Regions from separate parts of the Pseudomonas sp. AC255 genome, predicted to be linked through region 2. Evidence: riboswitches for the same ligand, from Rfam matches in the RefSeq annotation. Region 2 holds a riboswitch; each other region holds the start of a gene.

The links. Region 2 has a riboswitch for cobalamin ahead of ACZZ0K_RS11660 (CbtB domain-containing protein). Riboswitches for the same ligand answer to the same signal wherever they lie in the genome.
Region 1: it holds a riboswitch for cobalamin, as region 2 does, so the genes downstream of both, cobO (cob(I)yrinic acid a,c-diamide adenosyltransferase) here and ACZZ0K_RS11660 (CbtB domain-containing protein) in region 2, are expected to answer to the same signal.
Region 3: it holds a riboswitch for cobalamin, as region 2 does, so the genes downstream of both, ACZZ0K_RS08810 (ABC transporter substrate-binding protein) here and ACZZ0K_RS11660 (CbtB domain-containing protein) in region 2, are expected to answer to the same signal.

What each region holds. Positions count from the first base shown of each region.
Region 1 is NZ_OZ409841.1:3,468,854-3,478,439, forward strand. It holds gene ACZZ0K_RS15770 (cobyric acid synthase) at 1-450, opposite strand, end outside; gene cobD (threonine-phosphate decarboxylase CobD) at 447-1,439, opposite strand; gene cbiB (adenosylcobinamide-phosphate synthase CbiB) at 1,432-2,340, opposite strand; gene bluB (5,6-dimethylbenzimidazole synthase) at 2,337-2,987, opposite strand; gene ACZZ0K_RS15790 (cobyrinate a,c-diamide synthase) at 2,984-4,366, opposite strand; gene cobO (cob(I)yrinic acid a,c-diamide adenosyltransferase) at 4,363-4,974, opposite strand; cobalamin riboswitch at 5,057-5,286, opposite strand; gene ACZZ0K_RS15800 (hypothetical protein) at 5,448-6,032, shown strand; gene ACZZ0K_RS15805 (PQQ-dependent sugar dehydrogenase) at 6,099-7,412, shown strand; partial or broken gene ACZZ0K_RS15810 (C40 family peptidase) at 7,540-8,075, opposite strand; gene ACZZ0K_RS15815 (C40 family peptidase) at 8,291-8,908, opposite strand; gene hda (DnaA regulatory inactivator Hda) at 9,100-9,586, opposite strand, start outside.
Region 2 is NZ_OZ409841.1:2,554,492-2,564,077, forward strand. It holds gene cobN (cobaltochelatase subunit CobN) at 1-1,010, opposite strand, end outside; gene cobW (cobalamin biosynthesis protein CobW) at 1,014-2,078, opposite strand; cobalamin riboswitch at 2,178-2,389, opposite strand; cobalamin riboswitch at 3,285-3,503, shown strand; gene ACZZ0K_RS11660 (CbtB domain-containing protein) at 3,627-3,824, shown strand; gene ACZZ0K_RS11665 (CbtA family protein) at 3,836-4,537, shown strand; gene ACZZ0K_RS11670 (cobalamin biosynthesis protein) at 4,534-4,947, shown strand; gene cobM (precorrin-4 C(11)-methyltransferase) at 5,026-5,772, shown strand; gene nfuA (Fe-S biogenesis protein NfuA) at 5,917-6,501, opposite strand; gene ACZZ0K_RS11685 (fatty acid cis/trans isomerase) at 6,605-8,899, opposite strand; gene metH (methionine synthase) at 9,055-9,586, shown strand, end outside.
Region 3 is NZ_OZ409841.1:1,891,629-1,901,214, reverse strand. It holds gene ACZZ0K_RS08850 (DUF1330 domain-containing protein) at 1-153, opposite strand, end outside; gene ribBA (bifunctional 3,4-dihydroxy-2-butanone-4-phosphate synthase/GTP cyclohydrolase II) at 222-1,331, shown strand; gene ACZZ0K_RS08840 (ABC transporter substrate-binding protein) at 1,757-2,782, shown strand; gene ACZZ0K_RS08835 (ABC transporter permease) at 2,779-3,687, shown strand; gene ACZZ0K_RS08830 (ABC transporter permease) at 3,694-4,503, shown strand; gene ACZZ0K_RS08825 (ABC transporter ATP-binding protein) at 4,521-5,675, shown strand; gene map (type I methionyl aminopeptidase) at 5,879-6,670, opposite strand; gene ACZZ0K_RS08815 (ParD-like family protein) at 6,667-6,894, opposite strand; cobalamin riboswitch at 7,032-7,225, shown strand; gene ACZZ0K_RS08810 (ABC transporter substrate-binding protein) at 7,366-8,379, shown strand; gene ACZZ0K_RS08805 (FecCD family ABC transporter permease) at 8,376-9,392, shown strand; gene ACZZ0K_RS08800 (ABC transporter ATP-binding protein) at 9,389-9,586, shown strand, end outside.

The DNA of each region.
Region 1 (9,586 bases), 910 kb from region 2:
GCCCATGTTGGCAATGTCGCCGGCGCGCAGATTGATCTCCGCCGGCGAACCGGCGCCTTCGACCATTACCAACGAGTACGCAGCGCTGAGTCGCTCGTGCGAGGCGAGCACCGCTTGCATCGCGATGGCCTTGTAATCGTGATAGGCAACGGCGTTCATCGTCGTCACCGCGCGGCCGTGAATGATCACTTGCGCGCCGGTGTCGCTGTTGGGCTTGAGCAATACCGGATTCATATCGGTATGCGGTTCAAGACCGGCCGCTTGCGCCTGCACTGCCTGCGCGCGGCCGATCTCGCCGCCGTCAGCGGTGACTGCGCTGTTGAGCGCCATGTTCTGCGGCTTGAACGGCACCACCGCCACGCCTTGGCGGGTGGCCCAGCGGCACAACGCCGTTACCAGAGTGCTTTTGCCAGCATCGGACGTGGTGCCTTGCACCATCAGAGTGGTCATGGGTGGTCCTTGGCGAATGCTTGCAAAGCCTGTTCGAGACGCAGCTCTTGCGCGGCATCGGCTGGCAGGCCGAAACGCACGCTGCTGTTGTGGCTGAACAGGCGCAGGAGGATGCCGCGCCGGGCGAGGAATTCGTGCAGCGCTTCGGCGTGCTCGGTGATCAGCCACTGAAACAGCGCGCAGCCACCCTGCGGTGCAAAACCGCAACGGGTCAGCAGCGCCACCAGCCGTTCGCTCGCTTCATCGCTGCGAATCCGCTGACGGGTGTGACCCTCGGTGTCTTGCAGGCACGCCGTACCGAGTACCCGGGTCGGCCCGCTCACCGCCCACGGCCCGACCTGTTCGGCGAGCAGTTTGAGCAACTTGCGCTCAGCCAGAACGAAACCGAGGCGCACCCCGGCCAGACCGAAAAACTTGCCGAACGAACGCAACACCACCAGCCCGACCTGATGCGCATAGGGCGCCAGGCTCAGTTGCGGCGTGTTGTCCATAAACGCTTCGTCGACCACCAGCCAGCCACCGCGTTGCGCCAGCCGCGCATGCCAGTCGAGCAGGCGTGCCGGGGTCAGGCTGAGGCCGGTCGGATTGTTCGGATTGACCACCACCAATACATCGAGGCTGTCGAGAAAGAACTCGACTTCCTGCTCGAGCACTTCACGGACGATGTAACCGCTGCGCCGCCAGGCTTCGGCATGCTCGGCATAGCACGGCGACAACACGCCGACCTTGCCGGCCCGGCGCAGACGCGGCAGCAACTGGATGGCCATTTGCGAGCCGGCCACCGGCAACACCTGCGCGGCGCCGTAGTAATCGCAGGCGGCCTGTTCCAGACCGTCGTCGGTTTCCGGCAAGCGCGCCCAGGCGCGCAGCGGGATTTCCGGGATCGGGAACGGCCATGGCGCGAGGCCGCTGGACAGGTCGAGCCAGTCGGCTTCGGCAATCCCGTAATCGAGTGCAGCCTTGCGCAACCGGCCACCGTGCTCAAGCATAAAATTCCGCCCCCAGGCAAAGCATCAGCAGCCATAACCATACGCCGCGCTGGACCAATTGCCAGCCACGGTCAATGGAATCGGCATCCGCCGGCGCACCTTCGCCCAGTTGTGGGCGCTCATGCAGTTCGCCGTGATAGATCGCCGGTCCACCTAACTGGACGCCCAGCGCACCGGCACCGGCCGCCATCACCGGGCCGGCGTTAGGGCTGTCCCACTGCGACGCTTGGGTGCGCCAACACTTCAGCGCGAGGCGGGTCTTGCCGAGCAGCGCGTAGGTCAATGCCACCAGACGCGCAGGAATGTAGTTCAACACGTCGTCGATTTTCGCCGCCGCCCAGCCGAAACGTTCGAAGCGTTCGTTGCGATAACCCCACATCGCATCGAGGGTATTGCTCAAGCGATACAGAACCACGCCCGGGGCGCCGGCGACGACAAACCAGAACAGCGCAGCGAACACCGCATCGCTGCCGTTCTCCAGCACCGATTCAGTGGCGGCACGGGCCACGGCAGTGCTATCGAGTTCATCGGTCTGGCGGCTGACCAGATAACCGACACGCTTGCGCGCCTCGTCCAGATCATCGGCGCGCAACGCAGCCGCGACCGGTGCGACATGTTCGCCGAGGCTGCGCATGCCGAGGGCGCAATACAGCGCGAGAATCTCGACAATCCAGCCCACATAGGGCGCCCAGGAAAATGCTGTGGCGAGCAAGGTCAGCGGCAGCACCGCGAGCACCCACGCGGTCACACCGTGGCTGCGCCAGCCCCGGCCGCCGGCGTTGAAGCGTTGCTCGATGCGCCCGGCAAAATTGCCGAACGCCACCAGCGGATGCCAGCGTTTCGGTTCACCGAGCAGCGCATCCAGCGCTACTGCGGCGACACTCAGCAACGCCACACTCATTGACTCACTCCCCAATAATTTTCGTACAGCAACTCGTTGAGCGGCCGCGCCTGCGCCCAGCCTTCAAGTACCAGCATCGGTGCTGGATAGAATTCCTTGACCGGGCCGAGACACAACACCGCCAGCGGCTTGGCACCGGCCGGCAACTTGAGCAAATCCGCCAAGGCTTGCGGTTCGAACAGCGAGACCCAGCCCATGCCCAGGCCTTCGGCACGGGAGGCCAGCCACAGATTCTGGATCGCGCAGGACAGCGAGGCCATGTCCATTTCCGGCAACGTGCGCCGACCGAAGATGTGTTTTTCGCGATCGTCCATCAGCGCTGCGACCAGCACTTCGGCGCAGTCGTTGATGCCTTCGACCTTGAGCTGCATGAACTCATCGCTGCGCTCGCCAAGGGCTTCGGCGGTGCGGATGCGTTCTTCTTCCACCAGATCGCGGATCTGCCCGCGCAGAGCACGATCGCTGATGCGGATGAAGCGCCAGGGCTGCATCAGACCGACGCTCGGCGCTTGATGAGCGGCTTCGAGCAGACGACGCAGCAGTTGCGGCTCGACGCTGCCGCCGGTGAAGTGGCGCATGTCGCGGCGCTCGGCGATGGCCTTGTAGACCGCTGCGCGCTCGGCTTCGGAGAAGGTGTTGTCGGTCATGGGCCTTTCGCGAGCGGGCTCGCTCCCACAGGGTTCAGGTCATCCAGTGTGGGAGCGAGCCTGCTCGCGAAGGCGGCCTCACGATCTGGCGCAAACAATGCGGCAATCGCAGTCGGATTCGACGGGAAATAAAAATGCACATAAGAAGCCGTCATCCGCCCCTCGCGATAAACCGCCTCGGCCCCACGCCCGCCATTGGGACTCAGCCCACGGGCAATCGGCGTCAGCTCTGTGGTGGTCAGGGAATGATGATAGGTATGCCCACGCAACTCCCCTTCCGGCAATTCAACCGCCTGCAACGCCAGCGCCGCCAGACGCTTCTGCATCACCGCCTCGCCCTTGAGCAAACCGACCAGCTCAGCACGGTTGCCTTCCACGTCGGTCAGCGAATCAAGCAGATAAAGCATGCCGCCACACTCGGCGAGCAACGGCTTGCCCGCCGTATGGTGGGCGCGGATCGCCGCCAGCATCGAGGCGTTTTGCGCCAGCGCGACGTGATGCAACTCTGGATAGCCGCCCGGCAGATACAGGCTGTCCGCCTCGGGCAATTGCGTGTCGCGGATCGGCGAGAAGAAGCGCAATTCGGCGCCCATCGCCCGCAGCAGATCGAGACTGGCGCCATAGGTGAAGGCAAAGGCTTCATCGCGGGCAACGGCGATGCGCACACCTTTTAATAGAGGCTCGGCGGCGATGACGTCAGGCGCGGCGAATTCAACGGCCGGTGGCAGCGCGACCTCGCAACTGCTGGCCAGCGCATCGGCGGCCGCGTCGAGGCGCAGATCCAGATCATTCAATTCGCTGGCCTGAACCAGGCCGAGGTGGCGGCTCGGCAATTCGATACCGGTTTCGCGGGACAGCGCACCGTACCAGCGCAGACCTTCGGTGAGGCTGCCTTCGAGCAATTGCGCATGGCGCAAGGTGCCGACGCGGTTGGCCAGCACGCCAGCGAACGGCAAGTCCGGCTGATACTTGGCCAGGCCCAGCGCCAAGGCGCCAAAGGTCTGCGCCATGGCGGTGCCGTCGATCACGCCGAGCACCGGCACACCGAAGTGGCGCGCCAGATCAGCGCTGGACGGCGTGCCGTCGAACAGGCCCATCACGCCCTCGATCAGAATCAGGTCGGCTTCGGCGGCGGCTTCCCACAACAGCCGGCGACTTTCCTGCTCGCCGACCATCCACATGTCCAGTTGATACACCGGCGCACCGCTGGCGCGCTCGAGGATCATCGGATCGAGAAAGTCCGGGCCGCATTTGAATACGCGCACCTTGCGCCCCTGATTGCGATGCAAACGGGCAAGTGCGGCGGTGACGGTGGTCTTGCCCTGACCGGAGGCCGGCGCGGCGATCAACACCGCCGGGCAGTGACGTGGTTGCTTCAAAGTTCGACGCCTTTCTGCGCTTTGATCCCGGCCTGAAAGGCGTGCTTGAGCATGCCCATCTCGGTAACCGTGTCGCCCATCTCGATCATTTCCGGCTTGGCGCCGCGACCGGTGACCACCACGTGCTGCATCGGCGGGCGCGCTTGCAAATCGCTGAGCACCTGATCGAGATCGAGGTAGCCGTGCTTGAGGGCGATGTTCAATTCATCGAGCACCACCAGACCGATCGAAGGGTCGCGCAACAATTCACGCGAGACTTCCCAAGCGGCGGTCGCAGCGGCGATGTCGCGCTGACGATCCTGAGTTTCCCAAGTGAAGCCTTCGCCCATGACGTGGAAACGTACCTGCTCGGGGAAGCGGCGGAAAAACAATTCCTCGCCAGTGCTGTTGCGGCCCTTGATGAACTGCACCACGCCGCACTGCATGCCGTGGCCCATCGCGCGGGCGAGCATGCCGAACGCCGAGCTGCTCTTGCCTTTGCCGTTGCCGGTCAGCACCAGCACCAAGCCACATTCGTCGGGCGAGCTGGCGATGCGTTCGTCGATCACGGCTTTCTTGCGCTGCATGCGCGCCAGATGGCGTTCGTCACGCTCGGGGGAATCAGTCATGGGGGAGCTCTCCGTTGAGGCTGGATAACGGCGGGCAGGCACAAGAATAGACGGCAAAAAGCCTGGCATCGCCCACCGTGATGCCGCTGAGATGGATCAGGCCGGTCTCCGGGCTCATGAGCGGCGTTTCGCCGGACTGCGCGCCTTCCCGCTTCTTTCGAGGCAGTGGCTCAAGGCGCAGTTTTCACTCATTTACCGTTGCGGGGGCAGCGCCGGGATCGTCGTGACTTCGCTCGAAGACCACCCTCACCGGCTTCCCTGTTTCACTCTGTCGACGCGGGGCCACAGAGCACCTGAAACAAGCGGCGAAGGTTAGAGGGTTGGGGGTGGAGCGTCAATTGAAGAGGCGCTTTGCGCGCGAATAACTGCCGCTGATCCATTGTGCAGCGGCAATCTTGTGCCAGACTGCGACAAGTGATATCAAAGAGCCATGCTTTTTTCGAAAGCCCACTACAACAATAAGGATGACGACGATGCAAGGCATGATCATCAGCAACCCGCGCCTGGAATTCCTGCGCCCGGTGCTGGAACGCTGGTTTGACTGTATCGATCGCTACAACACCGTACGCGGCGACAACGACACGCCATATTGGCACGACGAGAAAGCCAATCTCGGCCTGCTCGCGGCAGCGGCGTGGATGGCTGAAATGGTCACGCTGAACGACACGGCCACGCGCAAACAGAACGAAGAAGGCGAACGCAATGCTCGCGCCGACCTGCTGATTGCCGGCGCCGAAGACCGCGCGTTCATTCAGGCCACGCAACGCTGGCCACGGGTCAACAACCTCAACCTGACCCAGGCACTGCTCGACGTCACCGCTGATGCCAAGCGCATCAGCTACGCCAGCGATCTCAAGCTCGGCTGCCTCTTTGTTGCTCCGCAAAAAGCCCAGCACAGCGCCAGCCCTGAAGAACTGCAGGACATGGTCGACGACCTGCAAAAGGAACACACCTGCGCCGTGGCCTGGTATTTCCCCTACGCCTATCGCAAATTGCACAGCGACGCGGGCAACTATCATCCCGGCATCGCCGTGCTGTTCAAGGAAGCCCGCGGTTGAGCAGTTGAACCATCGGGCCTGCGCCCTCCTCTATGTTTAGGAATGCATTCATAGGGAAGATCAGCAATGCGCAAGGCCCAACTCGCTCTTATCATCGCCGTCGCTGGCGGGCTCGCCGCCTGCGGTGAAACCTCCAGCCTGCAAGTCTCCGACGGCACCGGCCCGTCACCGAAACTGCCCGAACCGAACAAGACGCTGATCCCGACAGTCAACATCGCCCCGGCGGTGGGCTGGCCGGACGGCGCGAAACCGACCGCAGCGGCCGGCACCCAGGTCGCCGCGTTTGCCGAAGGCCTTGATCACCCGCGCTGGCTCTACGTGCTGCCCAACGGCGATGTGCTGGTGGCGGAGACCAATGCGCCGCCCAAGCCCGATGACAGCAAAGGCATTCGTGGCTGGGTGATGAAGAAAGTCATGGGCAAGGCCGGCGCCGGCGTGCCCAGCCCGAACCGCATCACCCTGCTGCGTGATGCCGACCACGACGGCGTCGCAGAAACCCGCACGGTGTTCCTGCAGAACCTCAATTCGCCGTTTGGAATGACGCTGGTCGGCAACGATTTGTACGTTGCCGACACCGACCGCCTGCTGCGCTTCAACTACGAGCCGGGCGCCACCGAGATCAAGACCCAACCGATCAAAGTCGTCGACTTGCCCGGCGGCACGCTGAATCACCACTGGACCAAAAACGTCATCGCCAGCAAGGACGGCAACAAGCTCTACGTCACCGTCGGCTCGAATAGTAACGTCGGCGAAAACGGCCTGGATCAGGAAGAAGGCCGCGCGGCGATCTGGGAAGTGGATCGTGCGACCGGCAATCACCGGATCTTCGCCTCGGGTATCCGCAACCCCAACGGCCTGGCTTGGGAACCCACCAGCGGCGCCTTGTGGACAGCGGTCAACGAGCGTGACGAAATCGGCAGCGATCTGGTGCCGGACTACATCACCTCGGTCAAGGACGGCGGCTTCTATGGCTGGCCGTTCAGCTACTACGGGCAACACGTCGATGTGCGGGTCAAACCGCAGAATCCGGATCTGGTGGCCAAGGCCATCGCTCCGGATTACGCGGTCGGTCCGCACACCGCTTCGCTGGGCCTGACTTTCGCAGAGGGCAACCGCTTGCCGGCGCAATTCAAGGAAGGCGCATTCATTGGCCAGCACGGCTCGTGGAACCGCAAACCGCACAGTGGCTACAAGGTGATTTTCGTGCCGTTCAGTGGTGGCAAACCGACCGGGCAGCCGGTGGACGTGCTGACCGGCTTCCTCGACAAGGACGAGAACGCGCTGGGCCGCCCGGTAGGCGTGGTGATCGATCAGCAAGGTAGCTTGCTGGTGGCGGATGATGTCGGGAACAAAATTTGGCGCGTTTCGGCCAGCAATTAAGCTAAGCGCGAAGCAAAAAATGTGGGAGCGAGCCTGCTCACGAAAGCGGTTTATCAGTCAGATCATTGTCGACTGACACTCCGCCTTCGCGAGCAGGCTCGCTCCCACATTTAGTTATGCATACGCACTAGGGGTTATGCGCCAGCTGCCCCGGCTGCAACACCCGCTTGGCGCTCAGATACGCCTTCTGCCAATACGCTTTCGACAGACTGTCGAGCTTGACCGTGCCGCCAGTGGCCGGTGCATGCACGAAGCGACCCTCGCCGACGTAAATCCCCGCATGACTGACCTGCGAGCCGCCATTGGTGGCGAAGAAAATCAGGTCGCCGGTTTGCAAGCCTTCCTTGCCGACATTCGGCGCCTGCATGACGATCATTTCGCGGGTCGAGCGTGGCAGCGAAATGCCCGCCGCGTCGCGGTATACGAAACCGATCAGACCACTGCAATCGAAACCGGAATCCGGGGTGTTGCCGCCCCAGCGATACGGCGTACCGACCAGGCCGAGGGCACGGAACAACACGTCTTCAGCAACGGGGAAAAAGCCTGGGAGGGAGCGAACACGATCGGCGCGCGAACCACGGGGGCTGGCGGCGGTGTGCGGCTGGCGCAGGCGCTGAGCAGCGCGGCGCAAAGGATCAAGGTGAGGCGGGCCGACATCGTCATAAGCAGAACATCCTGATCTGGCTGCGGCTTTCTCTGCCGAATGGACAGAAACAAAACCGCCTACGTCATCACGCAGGCGGTTTGCCATCAATATAGATTCAGGATTCTAGCGGCTACGCGGCAAACTTCAAGTAAGACTTTAACTTCACCTTGTAAAGTTTAGGTCTACTCCGTTGCCGTGCCGTTTTGTCGCCGCGAACGCAGCGACATGCAGGTTACTTGCGAGCGGTGACCACGGTCGGCGCCATGGCGAGTGCACGCTTGGCTTCGATGAAGGTCTTGCTCCAGTAGCTGTCACCCAGGCTGTCGATGCGAACACCGCCGCTGCGACGACTGCTGGAGTGAATGAACTGGTTGTCACCCAGGTAGATGCCGGCGTGACTGACACGACCGCGACGACCATTGGTGGCGAAGAACAGCAGATCACCCGGCTCAAGGTTGCTGCGCGAAACCAGCGGCGCATCAACGTTGATCATTTCGCGAGTGGAGCGCGGCAGGTTCATGCCCGCCTCTTCACGGAACAGGTAACCGATGAAACCGCTGCAATCGAAACCGGCTTCAGAAGTTCCGCCGAAACGGTAACGAGTACCGATCAGGGACATACCGCGTTCGAGGATGCTGTCAGCCAGAACAGGAAGCTGATAAGGCTTGCTGCCGTTGAACTGGTTGAGTTCTTTTTCGGTGTCCAGCTCTTCCTGGTAAATAACGGAAGACTGGGCAGTAGCAGAATTCTTGACCTGTTGCGGCGGCTCTTGAACCGGAGAATGAGCAGCACAACCGAATAACAGGGTAACGAGTGCGAGAGGCACGAGGGGTGCGAAGCGCTTTAGCATGGGCACGACCGTGGCTGATAGTTGTAAAGAAGCCGAGACTATGCCCGCTATCGTCCTCATTTGCAAATTCAATCGAACTTTATGTGACTTCCCGGTTTCGCGTTTACATCTAAGCGCGTAACTCGTCTGGCCGGTGAATCGGCGTAGGGACGTGGGTTTTCTGGCGCCTGAAAGCTGGCAAAAGCCCACTACTACCAGCCAAGAGTTTCCTTAAGGAAGGGAATGGTCAGCTTGCGTTGCGCTTGCAGGGACGCCTGATCAAGCTGCTCGAGAAGATCGAACAGCGCGCTCATGCTGCGCGTGCCGCGAGTGAGAATGAAGTGCCCGACTTCATCGGTCAGGTGCAGACCGCGACGGGATGCGCGCAATTGCAGCGCACGCAATTTGTCTTCATCGGAGAGTGGGCGCATCTGGAAGATCAGCGCCAGGGTCAGGCGCGATTTCAGGTCGGCCAGCTTCACTGGCAATTCGCGCGGCGAAGTGGACGCGGCGATCAGCAGGCGCCGGCCGCTGTCACGCAGACGATTGAACAGATGAAACATCGCCTCTTCCCAGTCGGCCTTGCCGGCAATCACCTGCAAGTCATCCAGGCAGACCAGTTCGTACTGCTCAAGGTTGTCGAGGATTTCCACGCCGCGATCCATCAACTCGGCCAGCGGCAGATATACCGCCGGTTCG
Region 2 (9,586 bases):
CAGGCCAGATCCTTGAAGCTGATCGGTCGGCTGATGATGCGCCCGTCGAGTTCCGGCAAAGCAATGTGCATCGCCAGATCGCGCGGCCCGAGGCCCTGTTCACTGTCGCGCCAGCCGGGCTCATTGTCCTGGGCGCAGATCGCTTGAATCACCGGGATGTTGCGGCGAAACGGGCGCAGATGCGGCGCCTCGGGACTCGATTGGGCAAAACCGGTGGTGTTGAGAACCACCCCCGCCTCGACTTCATCCAGCCAGTCCTCGACCACCGAAAGGCAGCCGGGCTCCTTCAGACTCGCCACCGCGATCGGCAGCGGATTGAGTCCGGCTGCCTGCAAACGCTGACAGAACACATCGATGAACGCCGTGTTCGCCGCCTGCAAATGCGAGCGATAAAACAACAGCGCCGCCACCGGTTGACCGGGCAGCCATTCGGCTTGCCAGTCACTCAGGGCAGCGCTGTTTTTCTGTGGGTGATAAATCGCCGTGCGCGGCAGGGTTTGCGGCTCGCCCCACGAATAATCCCGGGCAAACCACTGGTCGCCCAGGCAACGGAAGAAATCCAGCGCATTGCCCATGCCGCCCTGACGCAGGAATTGCCAGAGTCGATCGCGCACTTCGGCGCTGACCGTGCTCAAGTCACTGAGCTCGGGGTCCGGGCGGTCATCGCCAGGCACCAGAATCAGTTGCACGCCGCGTTCGGACAACTCGACCAGCCGCTCGACACCGTAGCGCCAATAGGCAATGCCGCCATGCAGGGAGATCAGAATGACCTTGGCGTGGCGCAGCACTTCGTCGACATACAGATCGACCGAGGCATGATTCTGCACCTGCATCGGGTTGGCCAGACGCAGGCTCGGATAATCATCGGGCAGTTGCTGCGCAGCCTCCGCGAGCAGCGCCAGGCTGGAATCGCCGCTGCACAGGATCACCAACTCGGCGGGGGTTTGTCCGAGATCGGCAATGTTGTCATCCGAGACGAATCCGCCGGGCTGGGTCCTGAGCAGGTGCATGACTTAAACGCTGAGCGCAGCGCGCAACTGCGCTTCGAGTTGTGCCGCATCAAGCTCCTGACCGATCAGCACCAGACGCGTGACGCGCGCTTCTTCGGCGCCCCACTGACGGTCGAAATGCTTATCGAAACGCGTGCCCACGCCCTGGATCAACAGGCGCATCGGCTTGTTCGGAATCGCCGCGAAGCCTTTGACCCGCAGGATGCCGTGCTGCACCACCAGTTGCGTCAGCGCGTCGAGCAGCAGGCTTTCGTCGGCTTGCGGCAATTCGATGGAGATCGAATCGAAGGCGTCATGATCGTGATCGTCGTCATCACCGTCGTGGTGATGATCGTGGTGGCTGTGGCGGCTGTCGATATGCTCTTCAGAGCCGGCACCGAGGCCGATCAACACGTCGAGCGGCAGGCGGCCGTTGCTGGCTTCGATGATTTTCACTGCTGGCGGCAGCTCTTCGGCGACTTCAGCGCGTACGCGAGCCAGGTCTTGCGGGCTGGTCTGGTCGGCTTTGTTGAGGATCACCAGGTCAGCGCTGGCCAGTTGATCGGCGAACAATTCGTGCAGCGGCGACTCGTGATCAAGGTTCGGATCGAGTTTGCGCTGGGCATCGACCTGATCCGGGAACGCAGCGAAGGTGCCAGCAGCGACGGCCGGGCTGTCGACCACGGTGATGACTGCATCGACGGTGCAGGCACTGCGAATTTCCGGCCACTGGAAGGCTTGCACCAACGGCTTGGGCAGGGCCAGGCCGGAGGTTTCGATGAGAATGTGATCAAGGTCACCGCGACGGGCGACCAGTTCGCGCATCACCGGGAAGAATTCTTCCTGCACCGTGCAGCACAGGCAGCCGTTGGCCAGCTCATAAACGCGGCCGCTGGCCTCTTCTTCGGTGCAGCCGATGGTGCATTGCTTGAGGATTTCACCGTCGATGCCCAACTCGCCAAACTCATTGACGATCACCGCAATGCGCCGGCCCTGAGCGTTGTCGAGCATGTGCCGCAGCAGCGTGGTTTTGCCCGAACCGAGGAAACCGGTGACGATGGTGACGGGGAGTTTGGCCAGTGTTTTCATCGGTATGCCCTTTGGCAAGCGGCGGGCATACGGGACGAGAACCGGCAGCGCGCGTGCACGCCGGAAGCATTCGCCACCGGATCACCCCGCCCGGTTGTAGTGAGAATCTGTGACGAGGCAGGTCTCCTGGCTGACGGCGTTCAGGCGTTGGGCCTGGCGTCCATTGCGCCTTCCCGCTGGCTCATCGGTTGAGCTGGCAGTGGCGTGGCAACGAACATCACCGTTCACAGTTGCGGGGGCAGCCGCGGCTTTGACCGCGTTCCCTTCTTAGCTTCGGCAAGTGCCGAAGAACCTCGAAAGCGCAAGGCTACGCATGGGTCCGTCGTGGGTCAATGGTCGGTGAGTCTGAAACTGGGGGTATATCCGTTGCTGCGGTAACGGCTTCTTATGGTTTCGCTCTTACAGCGAGTCCCTTTTTCAAACGCCGGAGTGCCGGCCCAGCAAAAAGGAACCAAAAGGCTTTGCCCCGGCGTACGGCCCGCTCGCTGGGGCTCGGGGTACCTTCGTTACGGGACCGATCCGGGCGCAGCGGCTACGGTTTGCTTCGCTGCACCTCCTTCCGCTGTGTACGACTGCGTCGTACGGTCGCTGCGCTCCCCCCGGATCGATCCCGTAACGAAGCCTGCCGAAGGGGCGAAAGATCAAAAGCCAGAGCAAAAGCAAAGGCAAAAGCAAAAGATCGCAGCCTTCGGCAGCTCCTACAGTTGGATCGCGCACCAGCTCAAGAACAGGTTGGCTGTCAGGCCGCCTTCGCGAGCAGGCTCGCTCCCACAAAAGCAAAAGCAAAGCAGCGCAGCTGCCCGCGGCGAAGCCGCACCACTCAACAATGAGCGCAAGCTCGAGTGCTTTTGATCTTGATCCACCGGCGACGTCGGAAGGGTGAGTGGAGGGATTGATCCGGGCGTGGGAGCGCAGCGACCGTACGACGCAGTCGTACACAGCGAGTGTAGGTGCAGCGAAGCAAACCGGAGCCGCTGCGCCCGGATCAGTCCCGGAGCGAAGGAACCCGAGCCTGCGAGGGCCGAACGTAGGAGCAAGTCTTTTGGGTGCTTTTTCGGCGTTTGGAAAAAGTGCCTCGCCGTAAGGGCGAAACCGTAATCAGCAACACCCGCAGCAACGGATATACACACAAAAACATCAGAAAAATGCCCACACCGCAGTACCGGAAACTCCCGGAAATTGACTAAAAACCCAAACCCATGTTCTCCTGCACACCTTGTTACGGGTGCCCTTCACAGGGTGAAACGGGAAACCGGTGAATCATGTGCTTTACTCAAAGCCATGTCAGTCCGGTGCTGCCCCCGCAACGGTAAGCGAGCGAAGCGTCAGATCCACTGTGCCCCGGCATGGGAAGGTGATGCTTGCAGGTCGGCGACCAGCCAACCCCTCGCGAGCCCGGAGACCGGCCCGCAACACCCAGCACGCGCAAGCGCCGCTGAACACAAACAAACCCGCGGTGGGCGGGCGCTGTTCGAAATCCCTGCGTGCCCGGCCCGCAGGGATTTTCATGCGCTCTGTTTACCCGCTGACATTTCAGAGGGAAGCGCTATGTCGATCATCAGTAACACCGTCAGCCACACTGACCACATTTCCAGCAGCACCACACTCGGCCAACGCGTCGTCGCCGCCCTCTTCGCCTCGATCCTCGGTGCCAGCCTGGTCTGGTTCGCCGGTTTCTCGCACATCGAAGCGGTGCACAACGCCGCCCACGATACCCGCCACAGCGCCGCGTTCCCGTGCCACTGAGGCTTGCCGAAATGATCAAGCGTATCGCGCAAACCGCAGGCTTCACCGGCTTGCTGGCCGCCCTGCTCCTGACCTTGCTACAGAGTTTCTGGGTATCGCCACTGATTCTGCAGGCCGAAACCTTCGAGAAGTCCGAACCGGTCGCGCAAGTCCACGAACACGCCGTCGGCACCGCCGCCCACAGCCATGATGGCGAAGCCTGGGAGCCGGAAGACGGCTGGCAGCGCGTGGTCTCGACCACTGGCGGTAATCTGGTGGTGGCGGTGGGTTTCGCCCTGATGCTCGCCGGCCTGTACACCTTGCGCGCGCCGACCAAGACCTCGCAAGGGCTGCTCTGGGGTCTGGCCGGTTACGCCACGTTCGTTCTCGCGCCGACCTTGGGCCTGCCACCTGAGTTGCCGGGCACAGCCGCCGCCGATCTGGCTTCGCGGCAGATCTGGTGGATCGGCACTGCCGCTTCGACCGCTGTCGGCCTGGCACTGATCGCTTTCAGCCGTCACTGGCTGATGAAGCTTCTTGGTGTAGCGATTCTCGCCGTGCCGCATGTGATCGGCGCGCCGCAACCGCAGGTGCATTCGATGCTCGCTCCAGAGGCACTGGAAACCCAGTTCAAAATCGCTTCGCAGCTGACCAACGTCGCGTTCTGGCTGGCCTTGGGCCTGATCAGTGCATGGTTGTTCCGCCGCAAAAGCGCAGGCCCATATCAGGCATGACCGATGACCGCGCAGCGCCGACCCTCGTGGTCGGTCTCGGCTGCCAGCGGGGCTGCCCGGCCAGTACGTTGCGTGCGTTACTCGACCAGGCTTTGCAGGCACACCGCATCGAACTGCGAGCGGTCAAGGCTCTGGCGAGTATCGATCTCAAGCGCGACGAACCGGGGTTGCTGGAACTGGCCACACAGTTGAACCTGCCGCTGCAGTATTTCAACAGTGCCGAACTGGCGCCCTATCAGCAGCGCCTCAGCCATCAATCGCAGATCGCCTTTGAGCGCACCGGCTGCTACGGCGTGGCGGAAAGCGCCGCGCTGGCGCTCGCCGAGCAACTGATTCAGGCGCCGGCGAAACTGCTGATCCACCGGCAGAAATATGCGCAGGCCACGCTGGCATTGGCCGGCGCTGCATAAAATCCCGATAATCCCCGCCATCGATCATGAGCACGCTTCATCTGCAGTGTGCCTGCGCCTCTTCACAAGGATTCAACGATGACCGTCTACTTCATCGGCGCCGGCCCCGGCGACCCGGAACTCATCACCGTCAAAGGCCAACGGCTGATTCGCAGCTGCCCGGTGATTATCTACGCCGGTTCGCTGGTACCCGCAGCGGTGCTGGAAGGTCATCAGGCCGAAATCGTGGCCAATAGCGCTGAACTGCATCTGGAACAGATCATCGATCTGATCAGGACTGCCCATGCCCAAGGCCAGGATGTGGCCCGTGTGCATTCCGGAGACCCAAGTCTGTACGGCGCGATTGGTGAGCAGATCCGCTACTTGCGTGAGCTGAACATTCCTTTCGAGATCATTCCGGGCGTAACCGCGACGGCGGCATGCGCAGCGCTGCTGGGCGCCGAGTTGACCCTGCCGGACATTTCGCAAAGCGTGATCCTGACCCGTTACGCCGACAAGACCGCGATGCCCGCCGGCGAAGAACTGGCGAGCCTGGCGCAGCACGGCGCGACCATGGCCATTCATCTGGGGGTCAATCATCTGGAAAAGATACTGGTTGAACTGCTGCCGCATTACGGCGCGGACTGCCCGATTGCCGTTATTCACCGCGCGACATGGCCGGATCAGGACTGGGTGGTAGGTACATTGGCGGACATTGCCGCAAAGGTCGAGGCCAAAGGCTTTCGGCGTACGGCGCTGATCTTGGTTGGCAGGGTGCTGGGCAGCGAGGTGTTCAGCGAGTCTTCGTTGTATCGGGCCGGGCATGCGCATCTTTATCGCCCTTGAAGACGCTTTCGCGAGCGGGCTCGCTCCCACAGGTGATTGCATTTCAATGTGGGAGCGAGCCTGCTCGCGAATGGGGGCGGCAAAAGTTACCCATAAAAAAACGGCGCTCACGGGGCGCCGTTTTTCATGATCGCAGCGAACACCTTAGTAGTAGGCGTTTTCTTTCTGCGTGTGGTCGGTCACGTCGCGAACGCCCTTGAGCTCCGGAATGCGCTCGAGCAAGGTGCGCTCAATGCCTTCTTTCAAGGTTACGTCAGCCTGGCCGCAGCCCTGGCAACCGCCGCCGAACTGCAACACGGCAATGCCGTCCTCGACAACATCGATCAGGCTGACCTGACCGCCGTGACTGGCCAGCCCCGGGTTGATCTCGGTTTGCAGGTAATAGTTGATGCGCTCGTTGACCGGGCTGTCGGCGTTGACCATCGGCACCTTGGCGTTTGGCGCCTTGATGGTCAGCTGGCCGCCCATGCGGTCGGTGGCGTAATCAACGACCGCGTCATCAAGAAACGCTTCGCTGAAGGAATCGATGTAGGCGGTGAAGCTTTTCAGCCCCAGCGCGGTGTCTTCAGGCTTCTCTTCGCCCGGCTTGCAGTAGGCAATGCAGGTTTCGGCGTACTGGGTACCAGGCTGGGTAATGAAAACGCGGATGCCGATGCCCGGGGTGTTCTGCTTGGAGAGCAGATCGGCCAGGTAATCATGGGCGGCGTCAGTAATGGTAATAGCGGTCATAAAAACTCCTCGCAGGCGTGGGCGCAGTTTACGCCAATCGGCGCGGCTGACAAAGTCCTAGTATTTTTGTCGGGAAAGAATCTCGTAACACGCCTGCGAATCATCAAAGGTTCTCGTACCGATTCATATCCAGCACGCCCTCTTCCACCGGGTCGGTTTCGTGGATGTATTGGCTCAGATCGTGGAAATACAGCCAGAACTGCGGGTGACTGCGCCGAATGCCCCAGCGTTCGACGATCTTTTCGAACCGATTGGCATCCTTGGCATTCTCCATCGCATCGACAAACGCCGGCACCTGCTCGGCCGGGACGTTGAACATGAAATTCGGGTAACTGGTGAGTACGCCCGGATAGACAGTCAACGTGTCGAGCCCCGGCTGATAGCGCAGCGACTCACCGAGCAAAAACGCCACGTTGCTGTGGGCGCGGTTGCGCAGCACGCTGTAGACCTCGCGCTTGCCACTGGCGGTTTCAACGCGCAGCAAGGTCGCTTCGGGCAACTGGTCGATGACTTTCAACCCTGCGGCCGGTCGCGAGGCCAGACGGCTCAGGGCCTGCTCGGCGTTCTGCAACGCCGGATCGATATTCGGTCGCGAGCAATAAGCGCCGTCGCAGCGATTGATCGGGTCCGGCCGTGCATTCAGATCGCCGTAGCGCGCCAGCAACTGCATGGCGAAATCGTGTTTCGGGTCTTTTTCGTCGAGTTTCAGCGCGGTCGGTTTGTCGTCATCGATCGCCTCGTAATCGAGCCACATCTTGAACTGACCGCCATCCTGATACCAATCGTTGAGGTAATCCTCGCGCGAGTCGGCGGGCATCAGGCGCAGGAAGTTCTGCTCGGCGCCGTTACGGATCAGGTCGAAATACAGGCGAGTCTGCGCTTGATGGGAGACGTTGCCGAACACGTCGAAGTTAACCGCGAGCTGATAATAGGTGCGCTCCAGCAGCGGATAGTCGAACAGCCACATGGTTTGCGGCACCTCACCGATAAGCCCCTTGGTCACCGAAGCACTGTCGAAGTGGCGGAAAATGCTCAGCAAGGCGTTGTCGTTGCCGGCCCACAGCGTCGACCAGCTCGGCGCCGGCAGATCGGCATAGCTGTCACGGCGCAGTGCCTCGTATTCGTTGCGCTTGTCGCGGTAGTTGCGCCACAGACTCAGCACGCTGCCGACATCGTCGTTCTGCCCCGGCATCGCCAGCAGCGGCGTGGCCTGGCCGCGGTAGTTCGGGTCGGTGATATAGAGATCATGTTCCGGCGCCTGGAACAGCGCCCAGAAGTTGTCGCGGATCACGTCGGTCGCGATCTGCCCACGGCACACCGGGCCGCGAATGAAGGTGCGGACGAAGTATTCAGCGTTATCGAGCATGAATTGATAGCGCGCCTGCGCCGGAATCGCCTCGAAGGTGGCAAACGGATTGGCGCGGCTTTGCGGCCCGTAACCCGGTAACGCGTTGACCTGCCAGTTGCCGCTGTAGAACAGGCTCTTGATCCGGGCCATTTTCGCCGCGCTCAGCGGATAAGTGATGTGCGTCTTGTGCACGATCACCCCTTGCACCGGCCACAAGCGGTAATACACCTGCGTGCCCGGGTCGTCGTTGGGGCGGCGAGTGGCGATCAGATCAATCGGCTGGCCGCTCGGCGTGCGCGAACGCACCCACTGGAAATAATGCCCCGGCTCGCCGTCCTTGAAATAGATGTGCGCCAGATACCAGTGCTCGAACAACCAGCGCCCGACCAGACTTTGCCGAGCACCGGGAGCATTGAGCAGGTTCTCCCACTGCAGGATCTGCATGGCCTCTTTGGCACTCGGCGCCAGGCTCTGTTCGTCGATCGGCGCGCCAGACGCCAGCCAGCGCTGCAAGGTCTGGTATTGCTGGTCGGTCAGGCCAGTGACCGCCAGCGGCATGCCCTCTTTCGGGTGCGCGCCGGCATATCCGTCGAACTCCGCAGGCATTGCGCATAGATTGTTGCGATTGAGCCCAAGAACAATCTCTTCTGGCAGTTTGGCGTTCGGCGTCAGCGGCGTCTTGTGGCCGAGTTCAAGCATCCGTGCCATCAGCGCGGCCTGACTGCCCTGGGCGTCGAGCACCGAATAGAAGTCTTTCTGTTGCCAGCCGCGCTTGCCGAAGGCGTCGTAAAACAAGCGCGTGGTCGGTGCCGCCTGGGTGCGTTCGCCGTCATATACCGGCATCTTGCTCGCGCCACGGGCGGCGCCTTCGCCACTGCCGAGATTGAGCTGACAGGCCGAGTCATAGCAGGCATGGCAGGCTACGCAATTCTCGGTAAAGATCGGTTGGATATCGCGGGTGTAGGAGATGGAAGAAGAGATGGCAGGATCTTGCGCCGCAACGCTCCCGCTCAGGACCAGCAACCATAAACTGATGAAGCGGTGCGGCATGCTGCTGATCTCGATGATAAAAAAAGGCTGCGATTCTACCGTTATGACGCTCGCACCAACATGAGCGATATTCATGCAAAAGCTGCACATGCTCCAAAAGCGCACAGGTTTGCTATGATCGCGCTCCTTCGTAATGGTCTTTCCGAGTAGTCCACATGTCCGATCGCAGCGTCCGCCTTCAAGCTCTCAAGCAAGCCCTCAAAGAGCGCATCCTGATTCTCGACGGCGGGATGGGCACGATGATCCAGAGCTACAAGCTCGAAGAACAGGATTATCGCGGCAAGCGCTTCGCGGACTGGCCGAGCGACGTCAAGGGCAACAACGACCTGCTGGTGATCACCCGTCCGGACGTGATCGGCGGTATCGAAAAAGCCTATCTGGACGCCGGCGCCGACATTCTCGAAACCAATACCTTCAACGCCACGCGCATTTCCATGGCCGATTACGGTATGGAAGAGCTGGCGTACGAGTTAAACGTAGAAGGCGCACGTCTGGCGCGCAAGATTGCCGACGCCAAGACCGCCGAAAACCCGGCCAAGCCGCGCTTCGTGGCCGGCGTGCTTGGCCCGACCAGCCGCACCTGCTCACTGTCGCCCGACGTCAACAACCCCGGCTACCGCAACGTCACCTTCGATGAGCTGGTGGAAAACTACACCGAAGCCACCAAAGGCCTGATCGAGGGCGGCG
Region 3 (9,586 bases), 660 kb from region 2:
TGGCGTCTGCCGGCCTTCCAGCGCTTCGCTGCGCCCGCCTCTGGCGAGAAACTTGCCGCCGAATGCGGCAATCGCCTGCGGGGTGCGCTGGGTGTATTGGCTGTAGTGCTCGGCATCGGCTATATCCACATGTGCAATCCAGTACGCCTTCATAGTGACCTCTTTGTTGATTTTGTATTATGGTATACCAATATATTTCCAACGAACCCTGAGAGTCCAGCATGGCCTTCAACAGCATCGAAGAAATCATCGAAGATTATCGCCTCGGCAAAATGGTCCTGCTGGTCGATGACGAAGACCGCGAGAACGAAGGCGACCTGCTGCTGGCCGCCGACCGTTGCACGCCGGAGGCTATCAGCTTCATGGCCCGCGAAGCACGCGGGCTGATCTGCCTGACCCTCACCGACGAACATTGTCAGCGTCTGGGCCTGGAGCAAATGGTACCCGCCAACGGCAGTGTGTTCAGCACTGCATTTACCGTGTCGATCGAAGCGGCGGTCGGCGTGACGACCGGCATTTCCGCAGCAGATCGCGCGTGCACCGTGGCCGCCGCCGTCGCGCCAAATGCCCGCGCCGAAGACCTGGTGCAGCCCGGCCACATCTTCCCGCTGCGCGCCAAGGAAGGTGGCGTGCTCACCCGCGCCGGGCACACCGAGGCCGGTTGCGATCTGGCGCGCCTGGCCGGGTTCACCCCCGCCTCGGTGATTGTCGAAGTGATGAACGACGACGGCACCATGGCCCGCCGCCCGGACCTGGAGCAGTTCGCACGCAAGCACGGGATCAAGATCGGCACCATCGCCGACCTGATCCACTATCGCCTGAGCACCGAGCACACCATCGAACGCATCGGCGAACGTGAGCTGCCGACGGTGCATGGCACCTTCCGTTTGATCACCTTCGAGGATCGCATCGAAGGCGGTGTGCACATGGCGATGGTCATGGGCGATCTGCGCCGTGAAGAACCGACGCTGGTGCGCGTGCATGTGATCGATCCGCTGCGCGATCTGGTCGGCGCCGAGTACAGCGGGCCGACGAACTGGACCCTCTGGGCAGCGTTGCAACGGGTCGCGGCGGAAGGTCATGGGGTTGTGGTGGTGCTGGCCAATCATGAATCGTCACAGGCGTTGCTCGAGCGCGTGCCGCAGTTGACCCAGCCGCCACGGCAGTTCAGCCGTTCGCAATCGCGGATTTATTCCGAGGTCGGGACTGGGGCGCAGATTCTGCAGAACCTCGGGGTGGGCAAGCTGCGCCACCTCGGGCCACCGCTGAAGTATGCGGGGTTGACCGGGTATGACCTTGAGGTGGTTGAGAGCATTCCGTTCACTGAATGACGCCGCCCTCACCCCAGCCCTCTCTCAGAGGGAGAGGGAGCCGACCGCGTTGACCGGTCGCTATACATCGACCTGGGATACCGAGTCGAACTCAGCTTTGAGCAGCATACGGATCCACTCCTTTCCCATTAGCGAATCGGGCTCGGTTTTGAACAGCATGAAGATCGGCTCCTTTCCCCCTCTCCCCTTGGGAGAGGGCTGGGGTGAGGGGCTGGATCTCACATTCACAAAATATCTCAGGCCGAACGGCTCAAAAAAACCAACCGGCCAGATAACCGGTAAGGCAAAGTGCTTGCACAAAGTTTGGAATACCATAATATGATATTCCATAGACCGGACGACGTGAAAAAGCGTCCAGCTACTGCTCCCGACAGGCGGGCAACAACGCAAGGCCCGCTCAAAAACACAACAATGAGGGCGTGAACATGGTGTTGAACAAAGCTGCAACCGCGATCTTTTTCGCGGGACTGCTCAGCGTTACCGGCCAGGCTGCAATGGCTGCCGAAAGTGTGAATTTTGTCAGCTGGGGCGGTAGCACCCAGGATGCGCAGAAACAGGCCTGGGCCGATCCGTTCAGCAAGGCCAGCGGCATCACCGTCGTCCAGGACGGCCCCACCGACTACGGCAAACTCAAAGCCATGGTCGAAAGCGGCAACGTGCAGTGGGACGTAGTCGATGTCGAAGCCGACTTCGCTCTGCGCGCCGCTGCCGAAGGCCTGCTCGAACCCCTCGATTTCAAAGTGATCCAGCGCGACAGGATCGACCCGCGCTTTGTCAGCGATCACGGCGTCGGTTCGTTCTTCTTCTCCTTTGTCCTCGGCTACAACGAAGGCAAGCTCGGCGCCAACAAGCCGCAGGACTGGAGCGCGCTGTTCGACACCAAGACCTACCCGGGCAAGCGCGCCCTGTACAAATGGCCAAGCCCCGGCGTGCTCGAACTGGCGCTGCTGGCCGACGGCGTTGCGGCTGACAAGCTCTACCCGCTGGATCTGGATCGCGCCTTCAAGAAACTCGACACCATCAAGAAAGACATCGTCTGGTGGGGCGGCGGCGCGCAGTCGCAGCAACTGCTGGCGTCCGGCGAAGCGAGCATGGGCCAGTTCTGGAACGGTCGGGTGCACGCCCTGCAGGAAGACGGCGCACCGGTCGGCGTGAGCTGGAAGCAGAACCTGGTCATGGCCGACATTCTGGTCATCCCCAAAGGCTCGAAAAACAAGGACGCGGCGATGAAGTTCCTCGCCAATGCCAGCAGCGCCAAAGGCCAGGCCGACTTCTCCAACCTGACCGCCTACGCGCCGGTCAACCTCGACAGTGTGGAGCGTCTGGATTCGACGCTGGCCCCCAACCTGCCGACGGCTTACGCCAAGGATCAGATCACCCTTGATTTCGCTTACTGGGCCAAGAACGGTCCGGCTATCGCGACACGGTGGAACGAATGGCTGGTCAAATGAAAATCGCGGCCACTGCGCCTCGTCCTTCCACTGCCACCGGGAGCGCCGCCGGCGCTGCCGGTTCGGCCTTCAAGCAACGCTGGCGCGGCGCCGGCAACCTCGTCCCGGCGCTGCTGTTCCTCGGCCTGTTCTTTCTCGCGCCTTTGATTGGCCTGCTGTTGCGCGGTGTGCTGGAACCTGTGCCTGGTCTCGGCAACTACGAACAGTTGTTCGCCAACTCGGCCTATGCGCGAGTGCTGCTCAACACCTTTTCGGTGGCCGGGCTGGTGACGCTGTTCAGCCTGCTCTTGGGCTTTCCGCTGGCCTGGGCGATCACCCTGGTGCCGCGCGGCTGGGGGCGCTGGATCCTCAACATCGTGCTGCTGTCGATGTGGACCAGCCTGCTCGCCCGCACCTATTCGTGGCTGGTGTTGCTGCAAGCCTCGGGCGTAATCAACAAGACCTTGATGGCCATGGGCATCATCGATCAACCGCTGGAGATGGTGCACAACCTCACCGGCGTGGTGATCGGCATGAGCTACATCATGATCCCGTTCATCGTACTGCCGTTGCAGGCGACCATGCAGGCCATCGACCCGATGATCCTGCAGGCCGGCTCGATCTGTGGCGCCAGTCCGTGGACCAACTTCTTCCGGGTGTTCCTGCCGCTGTGCCGGCCGGGTCTGGCGTCCGGCGGTTTGATGGTGTTCGTAATGTCGCTCGGTTACTACGTCACCCCCGCGCTGCTCGGCGGGGCGCAGAACATGATGCTGCCGGAGTTCATCATTCAGCAGGTGCAATCGTTCCTCAACTGGGGCCTGGCCAGTGCCGGCGCCGCATTGCTGATCGCAATCACCCTGGTGCTGTTCTACTTCTACCTGAAGCTTCAACCGGAATCCCCGGTTGGCGCCAGTAACGCGAGGTAAGCCGACATGCTCCTGACCCCCAATGCCATGAGCCGGCGCATGCGTTTCGGCCTCTACGCCACTACCGGGCTGATCGGTCTGTTCCTGCTGTTGCCGATCGTGTTCATCGTGCTGCTGTCGTTCGGCTCCTCGCAGTGGCTGGTGTTCCCGCCACCGGGCTGGACGCTGAAATGGTACGGCCAGTTCTTCTCCAATCCCGACTGGATGAACGCCGCCGCCGCCAGCCTAAAAGTTGCCGTGCTGACCACCATCTGCGCTGTGGCGCTCGGTTTGCCGACCGCGTTTGCGCTGGTGCGCGGACGCTTCCCCGGCCGCGAGATGCTCTACGGCCTGTTCACCCTGCCGATGATCGTGCCGCTGGTGATCATTGCCGTGGCGGTGTACGCGCTGTTTCTCAAGCTCGGCTACACCGGGACGATGTTCGCCTTCGTCGTCAGCCATGTGATCGTCGCGCTGCCGTTCACCATCATCTCGATCATCAACTCGCTGAAGCTGTTCGATCAGTCGATTGAAGACGCGGCGGTGATCTGCGGTGCCTCGCGCTTGCAAGCGGTGTTCAAGGTGACGTTCCCGGCGATTCGTCCGGGCATGGTCGCCGGCGCCCTCTTCGCCTTCCTCGTTTCGTGGGACGAAGTGGTGCTCAGCGTGATGATGGCAAGCCCGACTCTGCAAACCCTTCCCGTGAAAATGTGGACCACCCTGCGCCAGGACCTGACCCCGGTGATCGCCGTCGCTTCGACGCTGCTGATCGGCCTGTCAGTGTTGGTCATGGTGATCGCCGCCGCCCTGCGCCGGCGCAACGAAATCAGCGCCTGAGCGCCCAGGAGTACGACATGAGTGCCGTGATCAAAGACGCATCCCAGCAGAGCGACAAACCCCTGGTCAGCCTGCGCAACCTGAACAAGCACTACGGCGATTTTGCTGCAGTCGATAACATCTCGCTGGACATCAAGGACGGTGAATTCCTCACGTTCCTGGGCTCCAGCGGCTCGGGCAAAAGCACCACGCTGTCGATGCTCGCCGGTTTTGAAACACCGAGCAGCGGCGAGATCCTCGTCAACGGCCAGTCGCTGGTCAACGTGCCGCCGCACAAGCGCGACATCGGCATGGTTTTTCAGCGTTACTCGCTGTTCCCGCATCTGTCGGTGCGCGACAACATCGCCTTCCCTTTGGCGATCCGTAAACTGGCTGCCGCCGAGCGCGAAAAGCGCGTCGATGCGATGCTCAAACTGGTGCAGCTCGAACAGTTCGCCCATCGCCGCCCTTCGCAACTGTCTGGCGGCCAGCAACAACGGGTTGCCATCGCTCGCGCCTTGGTTTACGAGCCGCGCATTCTGCTGATGGATGAACCGTTGGGCGCGCTGGACAAGAAGCTGCGCGAGGACTTGCAGGATGAACTGCGCCAGCTGCACCGGCGCCTGGGCATCACCATCGTCTACGTGACCCACGACCAGGAAGAAGCCATGCGTCTGTCGCAACGCATCGCGATTTTCAGCCACGGCAAAATCGTTGGTCTGGGCAGTGGTTATGACCTTTACCAGAATCCGCCCAATGCATTTGTCGCGTCGTTTCTGGGCAATTCGAACTTCCTCAAGCTCAAGGCGCAAGGCAATGCAGCAGCGAGTTTCGAGGGCCAGTCGTTGTCGATTCGGCTGACGTCCGGGTTGCACACTGATCAGGATGTGCTGCTGATGGTGCGTCCGGAAAAGGCCTTGGCGCTGAGCACGCAGCAGGCGCTGGATGAGCCGCTGGCAGCGGGCTGGAATGAGGTGTCGGCGAACGTTGTGGAGGTGCTGTTTCTCGGTGAAAGCCAGACGTGCAGCGTGGTGACTGCGGGCGGGACGTCGATGACGGTGAAAGCGCTATCGGCAGCGGGCATGCCGCTCAAGGCCGGCGATCCGGTACGAGTGCGCTGGGCGACGGCGGATGCTTGTGTTTATACCGAGTGGACCGAGAGCGATTTGAACAAGGCTGCCGGGGCTCACTGATTGCGCTGAGTCAGTTGGATCTACCCCCTCACCCCAGCCCTCTCCCCCACGGGGGGCGAGGGGGAAAGGGAGCCGATCTTCATGCTGTTCAAAATGTAAGTTCGACTCGGTATCGCACGTCGGCGTATCTCGCAACAACACCTCGGTCAGTCCCCTCTCCCATTGGGAGAGGGCTAGGGTGAGGGCAAGCAGGCGACACGGTATTAGCCAATGGCCCGGTACCCTTCAATCTCATCCGGCCAAGCCGTCAGCACTTCGAACCCGCTCTCCGTCACCGCGACCATATGCTCCCACTGCGCCGACAAGGAGCCATCCTTGGTCAGCACCGTCCAGCCATCCGGCATGTTCTTCACATGGCGTTTGCCGGCATTGAGCATCGGTTCCACGGTGAAAATCATCCCGGCCTTAAGCTTCAGCCCTTGATTGGGAAAGCCGTAATGCAGGATTTGCGGTTCGTCGTGATAGACCTTGCCGATGCCATGGCCGCAGTACTCGCGCACCACGCTGAAGCCCTCCGCCTCCGCCAGGCTCTGGATCGCATGACCGATATCGCCCAGCGTTGCGCCCGGCTTCACTGCACGGATGCCTGCGCACATCGCATCGTAAGTGGTCTTGATCAGGTGCTGCGCCTCGGGGCTTGCCTCACCCACGACATACATGCGACTGGTATCGCCGAACCAGCCATCCTTGATCACGGCGATGTCGAGATTGACGATGTCGCCATCCTTCAATGGCGTACCCGATGGAATGCCGTGACACACCACGTCGTTGACCGACGCGCAGACGGTTTTCGGAAAGCCGTGATAACCGACGTTGGCTGGCACCGCCTTCTGCACATTGACGATGTAATCGTTGCACAGTCGATCCAGCTCATCGGTGGTCACGCCAGCCTTCACATGCGGCACCAGCATTGCCAGCACTTCAGCGGCGAGTTTGCCGGCGGCGCGGGATTTTTCGATGTCGGCCGGGGTGTTGATCTTGATCTGGTTTCTCATGCGCTGACGGCTTCCTGAGTCAGTTGTTGCAGATCCAGCCCACCATTCTGTTCGGCGCGGATCAGCAGGCGGCAAATGGCGCTGTGGTCGAGATTGGGATGCAGCTCGGCGAGCATGCCGATGCGCATCCAGTGCTCAGCCTGCGCGTTGATCGAGCGGCTGAGGGCGTTGCTGGAGATACGCAGGTTCTCGTGCATGTCCTCTGAAATCTTTACGATGCCCATGTCTATATCCGATACGAAATGTATATGGATCGTATACTAGCCAAGCTTACCCTCGGATTGCAAACGCTCCGCCACGCAAACACGCACCCGTGCAGGAGCTGCCGAAGCAGAATCGGCTCCCCATCAGCGGCCTGATCGACTACCATGCCCGCGCCGGTTTCCACACGGAATTAATAGGGAATCCGAAATGCTTGCACAGCATCAATCGGAACTGCCCCCGCAACTGTAGGTGCCGAGCCTGCTCCTTGACTGCCACTGGGTGACTCCCGGGAAGGCCGGAGCGTGGCGATGACGCATCAGTCAGGAGACCTGCCGGCACAGTGACTGACCAACCGGCGGGGTGTCCGGGAAGGACATCGTGCCGTGCGCATTTTCCCCGTGCCGGCCTTGCGCAGTTTCCACGACCGCGCCCGAGGTGTGTTTCCAAACCGTACCCGCCCGCTCCCGTACGGTTCCCTTGGAGACTGCCCCATGCTGCTGCCCCGCGTTGCCACCCTGCTCACCGCTCTGAGCCTTTGCGCCCTGGCGCAAGCGGCGCCGACTGCGTATCCGCTGACCGTCGAAAACTGTGGCAGCAGCCTGACCTTTCAGCACGCGCCTGCGCGCACGGTGACCATCGGCCAGGCCGGCACGGAAATGCTCTATGCCTTGGGTCTGGGCGACAAAGTCGTTGGCACTTCGCTGTGGTTCAACGACGTGCTGAGCACATACAAAGCGCAGAACGACACGATCGAGCGCCTCGCCGATAACGAGCCGAGTTTCGAAGCGGTGATCGCTAAACGCCCGGAGCTGGTTGCCGTCGAGCTGGAATGGATGGTCGGCCCGCAAGGCGCGGTCGGCACCCGCGAGCAGTTTCATGAACTGAAGATTCCGACCTATCTGCTGCCCTCCGATTGCGAAGCCAAGGACAACCTCGTCGGTTCGGACGGCACGCGGCTGGCGCCGTTTCGCATCGACAGCATCTACAAAAGCGTGAGCCAACTGGCGGCGATTTTCGATGTGCAGGCGCGTGGCGAGCAGCTCAATGAGCAGCTCAAAGCCAGCCTCGCGCAGTCGATCGCCACCGCGAAAAAGCAGCAGCGCAAAGACGTCAGCGCCCTGGTGTGGTTCTCCAGCGCCGAGATGGACATCGAGCCTTTCGTGGCCGGGCACAAAGGTGTGCCCGATTTCATGCTCAGCACCCTCGGCGTGCGCAACGTCGTCGAGTCGGATGAAGAATGGCCAACCGTCGGCTGGGAAACCATCGCCAAGGCCAACCCGACGTTTCTGGTGATCGCGCGCATGGATCGTCGACGTTTCCCGGCGGACGACTATCAGAAGAAACTCGCCTTCCTGCGCAGTGATCCGGTGACGCGCAACATGGACGCGGTCAAGCACAACCGCATCATCATCCTTGACGCCATGGCCATGCAGGCCAGCCTGCGCACCTTCGACGGCCTCGAACAACTGGCCAGCGCCATCAACGGCTACGACCTGTCGCCATGAGCAGACGCCTGATCCGTTTGCTGCTGGTGCTGTTGACGCTGTCGGTCGCGCTGATTGGCGGCGTGGCCATTGGTGAGACTTCGATCGAGCCGAGCGTGGTGTTGCAGGTGCTGGCGAACAAGCTGTGGGGCGCCGGTTATGTGCTCGACCCGATCGACGAAGGCATTGTCTGGAACTATCGCCTGACCCGCGCGCTGGTCGCGGCGGCCTGCGGCGCCGGTCTGGCGACCTGTGGCGTAATCCTGCAATCGCTGCTGCGCAATCCGTTGGCCGATCCGTATCTGCTGGGAATTTCTGCTGGCGCCTCGACCGGCGCGGTGATGGTCGCCCTGCTCGGCGTCGGTGCCGGGGCGATTTCATTGTCGGTCGGTGCTTTTGCCGGCGCGGTGACCGCTTTCGCACTGGTGATCCTGTTGGCGCGAGTCAGCGGCTCGGCCAGCGGCACCGGGCAGATCATTCTGGCCGGGATTGCCGGCTCGCAGCTGTTCAACGCCCTCACCGCTTTTCTGATCACCCGCTCGGCCAGCTCGGAACAGGCGCGCGGGATCATGTTCTGGCTGCTCGGCAATCTCGGCGGCGTGCGCTGGCCGTCGGTGTGGCTGGCGGTGCCGGTGGCTGTGTTGGGGTTGGTTGTTTGTCTGTGGCATCGCCGAGCGCTGGATGCGTTCACCTTTGGTGCGGACTCGGCGGCGTCTCTCGGCATTCCAGTGCGACGTGTGCAGATTCTGTTGATTGGCTGCGCCGCGCTGGTGACGGCGGTGATGGTGTCGATTGTCGGCTCGATCGGCTTTGTCGGTCTGGTGATTCCCCATGCCGCGCGGTTGTTGCTCGGCACCGGCCATGCCCGTCTGCTGCCGGCCAGTGCGTTGGGCGGCGCAGTGTTTCTGATCGCCGCCGATGTGCTGTCACGCACCCTGATCAAGGGTCAGGTGATCCCGGTCGGCGTGATCACTGCGCTGGTCGGCGCGCCGGTGTTCGCGCTGATTCTGGTGGGCCGGAGATCGGCGCGATGAACACGGTTTTGAGTTGTGCTGATGTGGGCTTCAAAGTGCGCGGTGCCGAGTTGCTCAACGGTGTCAGCCTCGACGTTGAGCGCGGCGAGACCCTGGGCATTGTCGGGCCGAACGGTTCGGGTAAATCCACGCTGCTGAAACTGCTCGCCGGCCTGCGCGAACCGAGCGCGGGTCGGGTGCAGCTCGACGGTCGG